Mesorhizobium shangrilense: one gene and its partner. The protein of the gene in region 2 interacts with the protein of the main gene of each other region in a pairwise test. Links are inferred from orthologs where the notes say so. Each region holds a gene or a part of one and is shown on either strand. Other genes may lie near its edges.

What was found. The genes of interacting proteins can lie anywhere in the genome.
Region 1: the proteins of PD284_RS11515 (region 2) and PD284_RS03805 interact in binary tests that used the Escherichia coli proteins (3 or more experiments, as listed by UniProt). The link is inferred for Mesorhizobium shangrilense from one-to-one orthologs.

What each region holds. Positions count from the first base shown.
Region 1 is NZ_JAQGPN010000001.1:759,312-767,371, reverse strand. The notes cover bases 2,491-5,341. They hold PD284_RS03805 (biosynthetic peptidoglycan transglycosylase), read left to right. Parts: upstream 2,491-3,487; coding sequence 3,488-4,195; downstream 4,196-5,341. Other genes in these bases: PD284_RS03790 (gamma-glutamyltransferase family protein), read left to right, coding at 5,101-5,341; PD284_RS03795 (hypothetical protein), read left to right, coding at 4,645-5,043; rpmF (50S ribosomal protein L32), read left to right, coding at 4,337-4,519; PD284_RS03810 (polyprenyl synthetase family protein), read right to left, coding at 2,491-3,361. In the rest of the region: PD284_RS03815 (response regulator), read right to left, coding at 5-2,332; more of PD284_RS03810, read right to left, coding at 2,444-2,490; more of PD284_RS03790, read left to right, coding at 5,342-6,687; PD284_RS03785 (5-formyltetrahydrofolate cyclo-ligase), read left to right, coding at 6,705-7,283; PD284_RS03780 (TIGR00282 family metallophosphoesterase), read left to right, coding at 7,348-8,060. UniProt on the Escherichia coli protein: Peptidoglycan polymerase that catalyzes glycan chain elongation from lipid-linked precursors. May play a role in peptidoglycan assembly during cell division in collaboration with other cell division proteins.
Region 2 is NZ_JAQGPN010000001.1:2,375,657-2,379,183, forward strand. Bases 1-2,846 are described here. They hold PD284_RS11515 (peptidoglycan D,D-transpeptidase FtsI family protein), read left to right. Parts: upstream 1-496; coding sequence 497-2,197; downstream 2,198-2,846. Other genes in these bases: rsmH (16S rRNA (cytosine(1402)-N(4))-methyltransferase RsmH), read left to right, coding at 1-118; ftsL (cell division protein FtsL), read left to right, coding at 123-494; PD284_RS11520 (UDP-N-acetylmuramoyl-L-alanyl-D-glutamate--2,6-diaminopimelate ligase), read left to right, coding at 2,254-2,846. In the rest of the region: more of PD284_RS11520, read left to right, coding at 2,847-3,527. UniProt on the Escherichia coli protein: Essential cell division protein that catalyzes cross-linking of the peptidoglycan cell wall at the division septum. Required for localization of FtsN.

The sequences.
Region 1 (8,060 bases), 1.6 Mb from region 2 along the record:
GGCGTCAGGCCGACTTGGCGACCACGCCATCGGTCATCCAGGCGCTTATCTTGGCGCTCAGTCGATCCGGCGAAATGGGCTTGGACATATAGTCGTCCATGCCGGCTTCGATGCATTTCTCTCTGTCGCCCTTCAAGGCGTGCGCCGTCACGCCGATGATCGGCGTGTGCCATCCCAGCCGGCTTTCATAGGCGCGAATGGCGCGCGTCGCCTCGTAGCCGTTCATCTCGGGCATGGACACGTCCATGAGGACGAGCTTGGGGCGTTGGGCCCGGAACATCTCGAAGGCCGTGCGGCCATTTGCGGCGATACGATGCGTATGGCCAAGCCCATTCAGGATCTGTGCGAAGACGAGCTGGTTCACATCATTGTCTTCGGCGATCAGGATATCCGCGCCCCCGGCCGTCTTTGCCGGTGCCGCCGGTGCAACGTGCGGCGCGGTCGGTACGCGAGCAGCCGCCGGCGGCTGCAGCATCGACAAGATCGCGGGTTCGTGGACGTGCTGTACGGCCACCCTCTTCGACCGCGCCTTCTGGATGGCGGAAACGACCGCCGCCAGCAGGACGGACGATCGCGCCGGCTTGGTCAGTTGCGCGGCGATGCTGTAGTCGAGCACGAGCCGGCTGAAATCCATCTGGTCGACGGAACTGAGCAGAATGATGGGAATGGCGGCGGTCCTGTCGTCGGAGCACATGGCCTTGGCGACGTCGGCTCCGTTCATGCCCGGCATCTGGTAGTCGAGAACGACGCAGTCGACCTGGACGCCCATCTGGTAGGCTCGGTTGAGGAACGCGATGCCCATGGCGCCGCTTTCCGCCGCCGCGCAATCGAAGCCCCAGCTCTTCAACTGCTCGATCAGGATGTCACGGTTCACGGGATTGTCGTCGATCACCAGCACGCGGGCGCCACTCACGTCCAGCGGGACCGGCGCGACGTCTTCGATCGTTTCATGGATGGGAAGTTCCACGGTGAACCAGAAGACCGAACCGCGGCCGATCTCGCTCTCCACGCCGATCTTGCCGCCCATCAGGTCGACCAGTCGGGCGGCAATGGCAAGGCCGAGACCAGTCCCTTCGTGACGGCGCGTCGAGCTGCTGTCCACCTGGGCGAATTTCTCGAAGACGCCCTGAACCTTGTCGGGAGGAATGCCGATGCCGGTGTCCTCCACGCGCACTCTGAGCGCAGTTTTTCCGTCGGCCGCGACGCCGGTGACGTCGATCAGCACATGCCCTTTTTCGGTGAACTTGACGGCGTTGCCGAGCAGGTTCGTGACGATCTGGCGGAACCGTCCCACGTCGCCGACGACGAAACGCGGAAGATGCGGGTCGACGCGGACGACCAATTCCAGGTTCTTCTCGGCGACGCGGGTCGAGATCAGCGAAGCGACATCCTCAACCGCCTCGGCCAGGCGGAACGGCGCTGGATCGAGGGTCAGCTGTCCGGCGTTGATCTTGGAGAAGTCCAGGATGTCGTTGATGATCGTCAGCAACGAGTTGCCGGACTTCACGATGACGTCGGTGAAGGTTTTTTGGCGCGTCGTCAGCTCGGTATTCGCCAAGAGTTCCGCCATGCCCAGGACGCCGTTCATGGGCGTACGGATCTCGTGGCTCATATTGGCCAGGAACTCGGACTTTGCGCGGTCTGCCGCTTCGGCGCGCGCAAGCGACTCTTCGGACTGCTGGAAGGCGCGGCGGATCGCACGCTCCATCGGACGGAACACCATCACGGCGCAGAAGGCGAGCACACTGATCAGCAGCGCGCTGCCCCACAAGAGCAGCCTGTCGTTGCCCCTGTCGGCAAGACGCCGCTCGTTCTCCATGGCGGCGCGGGCGCGCAACAGCATCGGCAGTGCGAACAGCTCGTTCTGGTTGCTGATCTCCCGGAAGATCCATTCGTCGGCCGCGTCCGCCGACGCCAGCCGCTTGAGGTTGCGGACCATATCGCGGGCCGACCAAAGCAGGTCGCCATTGATCGAGGCGGAATCCAGCTCGTCATTGGTCCTTTCGGAGAGCCGCGGGCGCATCGCCTCCACCCGCGCACTCAGGATGCCCATGCTCGTATTGAGGCGCTCGACATGGCCCCAGGCCGCGCTTACCAGCGCGTCGCGCGTGTCCGGCCGCCAGTTCGCCACCGCCTGCTCGGCGAAGTTGGTGGCGCTCTTCAGGTCCCGCACGAGCGTCGAGATGCCGCCGGACAGCCGGTCTATGTCGTGGCGGAAATTGTTGATCCGGTTGAGCGCGTACATCACGCAGCCGGAAGCAAGCGCAAAGATCAGCAGGCCGGTGAGATAGCGACGTCGAATAGAACCGATGAATGGCGAATAGGCCTGCACGCGCACCACCCCGCACCTGTTACGCGCATGTTCGATGGCCGCAGATTAAGTGGGATTAGAATTAATATTTCGTAGCCGTGATTCGCGGAACAACTCGCTTCGGGCGGCCGGTCAGTGTCGCCTGTCCACCACGAAGCGTGCGGCCGACCGCAAGGCTGCGGCTCGTGCGCCGAACGGCTCCAGCAATGATTCCGCTTGGGCCACCAGTCCGTTGAGCTGCGCGCGCGCCCAATCGGCGCCGTGGAGCGCTACCAGCGTTGCCTTTCCTGCAGTCGCGTCCTTGCCCGTCGCCTTGCCCATGGTTTCCGGGCTGGCGGTCAGGTCCAGCAGGTCGTCGGCCAGTTGGAAGGCCAGCCCCAGAGCGGATCCGAACTCCGCCAATGCCTCGCGGTCCGCCGCCGCCGCTCCAGCCACGATGGCGCCCGCCTCGCAGGCGTAGCGAAACAGCGCGCCGGTCTTCATGGCCTGCAGCCGGATGATGCCCGCTTCGTCCGGCTTGACTGTCTCCGCTTCGAGGTCCAGGGCCTGGCCCCCCGCCATTCCGCCAATGCCGGCGGCGCGCGCCAGACCGAGCACGAGCGCGGCCTTGCGTTCCATCGGGATCAGCGTTTCGTCGTCCGCGATCAGTTCGAATGCATAGGTGAGCAGGCTGTCACCGGCCAGGATTGCAGTGGCTTCGTCAAAGGCCTTGTGCACGGTCGGCTGACCGCGCCTCAGGTCGTCGTCGTCCATCGCCGGCAGGTCGTCATGGATCAGCGAATAGCAGTGGACGCATTCCAGCGCGCCTGCGACCCTCAGGGCTGCCGACTTGTCTCCCCGCAAGAGCGCGGCGCTTTCCATGACGAGGAGAGGGCGCAACCGCTTGCCGCCGTTCAGGACGCCATGGCGCATCGCCGCCAGAAGGCGCGTCGGCCGCGCGATCTCGCCTGAGCGCGGCCGCTCGTCCAGCGCGCGGTCCAGAAATCTCTCGACCGCTTCTGCATGCGCCGCCAAGGCCTTCTCGAAGCCGTTTTCCGCCATTTCACTCATGGCCGGCAGCGGTAGCGGACAGTCAGGCGTTGCGCAAGCGAGCGGCTGCCTTTATGCCGAGCTTGAACACGGGACCGGGCATTGACCGAACCGACGATCGAAGCGGAGATCAGGAATCCGGCGGGGATGGGCGCGCGCAAGGGCGTAAGACGCAACTGGCTGCGTTCCTGGTCCCGGCGTTTGATGGCGATCGCCGTCGCGGTCGCCGCTGTGCCCGTCGTGCTGACGATTCTCTACCTGCCATCCTTCGTCCACCCGGTGTCGACCTTCATGCTGGCCGATCTCGTCACCCTCAAGGGTTATGACCGCCGCTGGGTGCCGCTCGACGACATCGCCCCGGTGATGGTGCATTCGGTGATCATGTCGGAGGACGGCCAGTTCTGCTCCCACAAGGGCGTCGATTGGGGAGAGCTCAGGGCCGAGGTCAACGACCTGCTGGCAGGGAGGCCGATCCGCGGCGCCTCGACCATTACCATGCAGACGGTCAAGAACCTCTACCTGTGGCATCGGCCGCTCGGCGCAGTCAGGAAAATGATCGAACTGCCGGGCGCCGTCTACTTCGATCTCGTCATGCCCAAACGGCGCATCATCGAGATCTATCTGAACATCGCCGAATGGGGCCCGGGCGTCTACGGCATCGAGGCAGCCGCACAGCATCATTTCAAGAAGTCGGCGAAGGACCTGACCCGCCGCCAGGCCGCCCTGCTGGCGGTGACGCTGCCCAACCCATATGCGCGGGATCCGACGAACCCGTCGCGAGATCTTCGGCGACTGGCGGCACGGGTCGAGCGGCTTGCCGCCAGATCGGGCGCCTATGTCCAGTGCGTCCAATAGTCGTCCACGGAAAAATTTCGCCGACCATGCTGGTCAAGCAACGCCGTAGCGTGTATAGGCACGCCACTTTATTGAAGACCTCGGCCCGGCAGCCGGCCCTTTTGTGGGGCGGTCCGGGCTTTTGACCGACTGGAACGCAACATGGCTGTACCCAAAAGAAAGACCTCGCCGTCGAAGCGCGGCATGCGCCGCTCGGCCGACGCGCTGAAGGCTCCGAGCTACGTCGAAGACAAGAATTCCGGCGAGATGCGCCGTCCGCACCACATCGACCTGAAGACGGGCATGTATCGCGGCCGCCAGGTGCTTGAGCCGAAGGAAAGCTGATCGGCTCTCCTCATCGACTGAAACGACCGGCCTCGCGCCGGTCTTTTCATTTGTAAAGGTCGAGGCCCGCCTCTTGACGGCGGTTCGGGATGCCCATCTAGAGGACGTCCACGACGGAGATCTCGATGCTGAGCGCAGTTCCCCTGCTGATCGTACCATTCCTCCTGTACAATATCGGCCTGGCGCTATCCGTTGAATCCGGCTCGATCTGGGCCGAAGAGCTGTTTTCCATGCCGATGATGTCGGGCGGCATGTGGACGATGACGCTGGGCGACGCGCTGATCGCCTTCGCGCTGATCCTGCTTTTCATCGAGATCGTGAAATCCACCCGGACGTCCAACGCATCCGTGGTAGACCACCTTCTCTCGACCTTTGTCTTCATGGCATATTTGGTCGAATTCCTGCTGGTGAGCGGCGCGGCCCACCATGTCTTTTTCACGCTGATGGTGATCACGCTTGTGGACTTGCTGGCCGGCTTCTCGGTATCACTGCGTTCGGCCGGACGCGATGTGACCATCGGGTAGGAAGAGGTTCTCGCGCAGCGGACCTGTGCGGCAGTTGCGGCAATCGCGGGAGGGGCGATGCGGGCATTCGACAGACCGGGACGGTCCGCCGTCTATGCCGAGAACGGCATGGCTGCGACCTCGCATCCCTTGGCGACCGCGGTTGCGCTCGACGTCCTGAAGGGCGGCGGCAATGCCGCCGACGCGGCCGTCGCTGCATCCGCAACCCTGTGCGTGGTCGAGCCACACATGACCGGCATCGGCGGCGACTGCCTCGCCATCGTTGCCGAACCCGACGGCTCGGTGCACGCCCTGAACGGCTCCGGCCGAGCGCCGGCTGCCGCAAGCGGCGAGCGCTATCGCGCCCTTGGCCTTCGCGAGGTTCCGGAAACCGGCGCCCTTGGCGTCACCGCGCCCGGCGCCCTCAAGGCGTGGGAAACCTTGCTCCATCGGTTCGGCACGCGCGGTTTCGACGACCTGTTCCGGCCGGCGATCCGATACGCGGAGGACGGCTTTGCGATCCATCCGCGGGTGGCGCGCGACTGGCCGGGCTATGTCGCCGATCTCAGCCGGGATGAAGGCGGATCGCGACACTTGCTGGTGGACGGCCGGGCGCCCAAGGTCGGCGAGCGGTTTCGTGCGCCGGCGCTGGCATCCACCTTGCGCATCGTCGCGCGGGGTGGAGCTAAGGCTTTTTACGAAGGCGAGATCGCAGCCGAAATGGCCGCGACGATCCAGGCAAAGGGCGGCTTCCTCTCCGAGCAGGATCTGCTGCAGGTCACGGCAGATTGGGTCGATCCGATCTCGCTCTCCTATGGCGGCCACGACATCATCGAGATGCCGCCCAACGGGCAGGGGATCACAGCGCTCATCCTGCTCGGGCTGATGGAGCGCATCGGCGTGCGGACCGCCGCGCCTGACAGCGTCGAGCGCTACCATCTCGAGATCGAGGCGGCCAGGCTGGCCTATGCCGTGCGCGATCATCTTGTAGGCGACCCGGAGACGATGACGGTTGCCCCGGCCGCAATCCTCTCCGACGCCCATCTTGATGCGCTGGCGGGAAGAATCGATCCCAGACGCCACAACCCGGATGTCGCGCTGCCCGAACTTCCGGATGCCGACACCATCTACCTGACCGTCGTCGATCGTGACCGCCGCGCCGTATCCTTCATCAACTCCGTCTATAGCGGTTTCGGCTCCCGCGTGGTGACGCCCAGGTCGGGGGTCACTCTCCAGAATCGCGGCGCGTGCTTCACCCTGGAGCCCGGCCATCCGAACGAGCTCGGCCCGGGCAAGCGACCGATGCACACGATCATTCCGGCCATGGCGATGAAGGACGGCCGCGTTGCCGCTTCCTTCGGCGTGATGGGCGGCGCCTTCCAGCCGATGGGGCATGCCCATGTGCTTGCCAACATGGTTGACTTCTCCATGGACCCGCAGGAAGCGGTCGACCATCCGCGCCTCTTCTGGGACAAGGACGGCGTTCTCGCAGTAGAGAGCGGCATCTCCGAATCCGTGCGGCAGGGGATGATTGCGCGCGGCCACCAGGTCCGCGATGCGGCCTCCCCGCACGGGGGCGGCCAGATCATCGCTGTGGATCACGAGAGCGGCTTCCTGATCGGCGGATCAGACCCGCGCAAGGATGGCCTCGCGTTGGGCTGGTAGGCAGGGCGTAGCATCGGATGTCGGCCGAAAGAATGCTCAAGACGGAACTGCGCAAGGCGGCGCTGGCGCGTCGCGATGCGCTCGACCCCTTCTGGCGCGTCGAGGCCTCGCTTGAGATGGCTGAAACGGGCAAGGCGGCGATCGATTTCGATCCCGGAACGATCGTCTCCGGTTTCTGGCCCATGCGTTCCGAGGTCGACGTACGTCCGCTGATGTTCGCGCTTCGCGAGAAGGGTGCGCGGCTTTGCCTGCCCGCCATCCTCGACAGGCAAACCATGGTTTTCCGTGAACTGGTGCGCGGCGCTCCGCTGGTCGACATGGGCTTCGGCACCGCAGGACCGGGCGAGGAGGCCGATGTCCTCGATCCATCGGTCATGCTGGTGCCGCTCGCAGCCTTCGATTCGCGCGGCCACCGCATCGGCTACGGCGCGGGCTATTACGATCGGGCAATTGCCAGATTGCAGGCGAAGGGGATGACGCCGCGGCTGATCGGGATAGCCTTCGACTGCCAGGAAGTGCCGGTCGTGCCCAACGAATGGCATGACGTGATTATCCCGGAACTGCTGACCCAAAGTGGAATGCGGCAATTCCTCTAGTGCTGCTTTTGGTTGCAAGGGACGCCGCAGGCTTCTAGACCCCTCTGAGAACTGGGATCGATCGATGCGTCTGCTTTTTCTCGGAGACATGGTGGGCCGCACGGGCCGCACGGCGGTCTGGAATCGCCTGCCCGGCCTGATTTCGGATTTCCGGCTCGACTTCGTTGTTGTCAATGGCGAGAACGCCGCCGGCGGCTTCGGCATCACGGAGGACATCTTTCGCGAGACGCTGGCAGCCGGCGCCGACGTGGTGACGACGGGAAACCACGTCTGGGACCAGCGCGAAGCGCTGGAGTTCGCGCCGCGCGAAAGCCGCTTCCTGCGACCTGCAAACTTTCCGAAGGGTACGCCAGGCGCCGGCTCCGGCGTTTTCATGGCGAAGAACGGGGCCCGCGTCCTGGTCGCCAACATCATGGGCCGCATCTTCATGCACCCTGATCTCGACGATCCGTTCCACGCGGCCGAAACCATCCTCGCTGCGTGCCCCCTCGGCGAGCAGGCCGACGCGGCGATCATCGACTTCCATGCCGAGGCGACGTCGGAAAAGATGTGCTTTGCCCATTTCGTCGACGGGCGCGCGAGCCTCGTCGTGGGGACCCACACCCACCAGCCGACCGCCGATCACCAGATCCTCAACGGCGGCACGGCCTACCTGACCGACGCCGGAATGTGCGGAGACTATGATTCCTCGCTCGGCATGGACAAGGACGAGCCGCTCAACCGCTTTCTGTCGAAAGTGCCCAAAGGCCGCTTCGAGGCTGCGGCAGGCCCGGCCAC
Region 2 (3,527 bases):
CTCGCGTTCCGCCAAGCTGCGGGCGGCCGTGCGCACGGCCGCGCCGGCGCGGGCGGGCGATCCAGCGATATTCGGCCTGCCAAGGCTTCCCGAACTCTTGCGTCCGGAAGAGAGGTAACAGCGTGTTCCGCACCAGCGACATGATCATGCTCGCCGTCATCGTGGCGTCGGCTGCGTTCACCTACAAGACCAAGCACGAAGCCGAGAACCGCTTGTCCGAGATTCGCAAGATCGAAGCGCAGATCCGCTTCGAGGAGGACACGATCGACGTGCTGAAGGCCGATTGGAGCCTCCTCACGCAGCCGGTGCGGCTGGAGCGGCTGGTGAAGGCCTATGAAACGGAGCTCGGCCTCAAGACGGTCGAAGCCACCCAGATCGTGCGGCTCAGTGACCTTCCGGAGCGGCCGCTCACCATCGAGGACCTGGTGAGTGATCCCGCCGCCATGGCCGGTCTTGAGACGGATCCGGTCGTGACGGGGACGGTTGCGCAATGAAGATGTTCTGGAAGAGATCGAAGTCGACGGCCGGGGCCGAGGCGATCGTCATGGAAGGCGCCCGCAAGACCAGCGGCGGCCGACCGAAGAACCGCGTGCTCATGACGATGGCTGTGTTCTTCGGCATCTATGCCGCGATCGGGGGCCGTCTCGTCTATCTCGGCGTCCTGAGCCCCGAGGAGGGCCGTGGGCCGGCCGCGCGCGTCACCGCTGCGCGCCCCGACATCGTCGATCGCAACGGCGAGGTGCTGGCTACCGACATCAACACGGCGTCGCTCTTCGCCGAGCCACGCCGCATCGTCGACGCCGACGAGGCGATCGAGAAGTTGTCGACGGTGCTGCCGGACCTCGATGTCGAGCAGACCTACAACAAGCTGAAAAGCGGCACCGGCTTCGTCTGGCTCAAGCGGCAGCTGTCGCCGCGCCAGCAAGCCGACATCATGGCGCTTGGCATCCCCGGGGTCGGCTTCCGCACGGAGAAACGCCGCTTCTATCCGGGCGGCGAGACAGCTTCCCATATCCTTGGCCTGGTGAACATCGACAACCAGGGCATTGCCGGCCTCGAGAAGTACGTCGACGGTCAGGGTCTTGCGGACCTGCAGGCTTCCGGCCTCGCGCTGGAGCGTGATCTCAAGCCGGTAAAGCTCTCTATCGACCTGCGCGTCCAGCACATCGTGCGCGACGAGATCGTTGCGGCGCTCGATCGCTACCACGCCATCGCTGCAGGCGCGGTCGTGCTCAACGCCAAGACAGGGGAGGTCGTGGCGATGGCTTCGGTCCCGGATTTCGATCCGAACAATCCCCACAATGCGCACGACAAGGACCGCCTCAACCGCATGTCGGCAGGCGTCTACGAGATGGGCTCGACGATCAAGAGCTTCACCACGGCGATGGCGCTGGATTCCGGCAAGGTGACGCTGCAGAGCACCTTCGACGCGACGCGCCCGATCACCATCGGCCGCCAGACGATCCGTGACTTCCACGGCAAGGGCCGCGTGCTGACGGTGCCCGAGGTGTTCATCTATTCGTCCAACATCGGCTCGGCGCGCGAGGCCGACGTGGTCGGCATCGAGGGCCATCGCGAGTTCCTGCATCGCATCGGGCTGCTCGAGCGGATGACGACGGAACTTCCGGAGGTCGCGCGGCCGACGGAACCCAAGGTTTGGAAGAAGGTCCACTCGATCACCGCGTCGTTCGGCCACGGCTTCACGACCACCCCGCTCCAGACCGCGGTCGCCGCTGCAGCGCTGATGAACGGCGGCTACCTCATGCAGGCGACGTTCCTTCCCCGGACCGTGGAAGAAGCGGTGGCGGGCGCGACCAAGGTCGTCAATGAAAAGACCTCGGCGGACATGCGCTATCTCTACCGTCTCAATGCGGAGAAGGGCTCCGGCAAGCGCGCCGAAGTTCCCGGCTACAGGGTCGGCGGCAAGACGGGAACTGCCGAGAAGGTCGTCAACGGCCGCTACTCCACCGACAAGCGGTTCAACGCCTTCCTCGCCGCATTCCCGATGGACGATCCCCAGTACATAGTCCTGTCGATCGTGGACGAGCCGAAGCCTGAAAAGCCGGGTTTGCCGGCGACATCGGGCATGAACGCTGCGCCGATCGTGGCCAACATCATCCGCCGCTCGGCCTCGATGCTTGGCGTGAAGCCAGAATTCGGCCATGAAAATGAGGCAACGGTGGCGTCCTACGAGTGATTCTCAACGGCGCGCCCGCAAGAAGCGCGCCATTTTGTTGCGACGATCGGAGTTCGATGAAACTTAGGGAACTTGCCGGCCTGCTGCCTCTCGACGGAGATGCTTCCGCGGAGGTCGAGGTGGCTGGCGTGACATCCGATTCCCGGCAGGTGAAGCCCGGGATGGTCTTCGTTGCCGTGCCGGGAACGAAGGCGGACGGTTCCGCGTACGCGGCGGATGCCGCGGCCAAGGGAGCCGTTCTGGTGGTCGCCGGACGCGCGCTCGACAAGGTCGATGCGCCGAGCATCGTGGTGGACGATCCGCGCCGCACGCTTGCGCTGCTCGCGGCGGCCCTGCACCCAGGGCAGCCGGAGACCATGGTGGCCGTCACCGGGACCAGCGGAAAGACGTCCGTTGCGTCCTTCACCCGCCAGATCTGGGAACATGCTGGGTTTGCGGCCGCCAGCATCGGGACAACCGGAGTCATTGCGCCGGGCCGAAACGACTATGGCTCGCTGACCACTCCGGATCCGGTGGCGCTGCATGTGCTGTTGTCGGAACTCGCCGCAACGGGCGTGATTCACGGCGCCATGGAGGCATCGAGCCACGGTCTCGACCAGCGGCGTCTGGACGGCGTGAAGCTCAGCGCCGGCGCCTTCACCAATCTCGGCCGCGACCATATGGATTATCACCCGACCTTCGAGCACTACCATCACGCGAAGCTCCGCCTGTTCGACACGCTGCTGCCCAAGGGCGCGCCCGCGGTCATCTTCGCCGACGATCCGTGGTCGGCGGCCACCAGCGCGGCGGCGCGCGATGCGGGCCTGGACGTGCGCATGGTCGGACGTCAGGGCGACTTCCTGACGCTGAAGCGGGTCGAGCATGAGCGCTTCCGGCAGCGCGCCGAGATCGACGCAGGCGGGGTTATCTACGAGATCGACCTGCCGCTTGCTGGAGACTTCCAGATTTCCAACGCCCTCGTGGCCGCGGGCCTCGCCATCGCGACGGGCACGCCGGCGGAAGTCGCGCTCAAGGCGCTCGAGAAACTGAAGGGCGCGTCCGGCCGGCTCGAACTGGTCGGGACGACGGAAAATGGCGCGCCGATCTACGTCGACTACGCCCACAAGCCGGATGCGCTGGAGAACGTGCTCGCCGCGGTGCGGCCCTTCACCACCGGCCGCGTGGTCGTCGTGTTCGGATGCGGTGGCGACAGGGACCGGGGCAAGCGACCGATCATGGGCGAGATCGCGAGCCGGCTGGCGGATGTGGCGATCGTCACCGACGACAACCCGCGCAGCGAGGTTCCGCAGCATATCCGCGCAGCGATCATGGCCGCCGCGCCCGGCGCCAT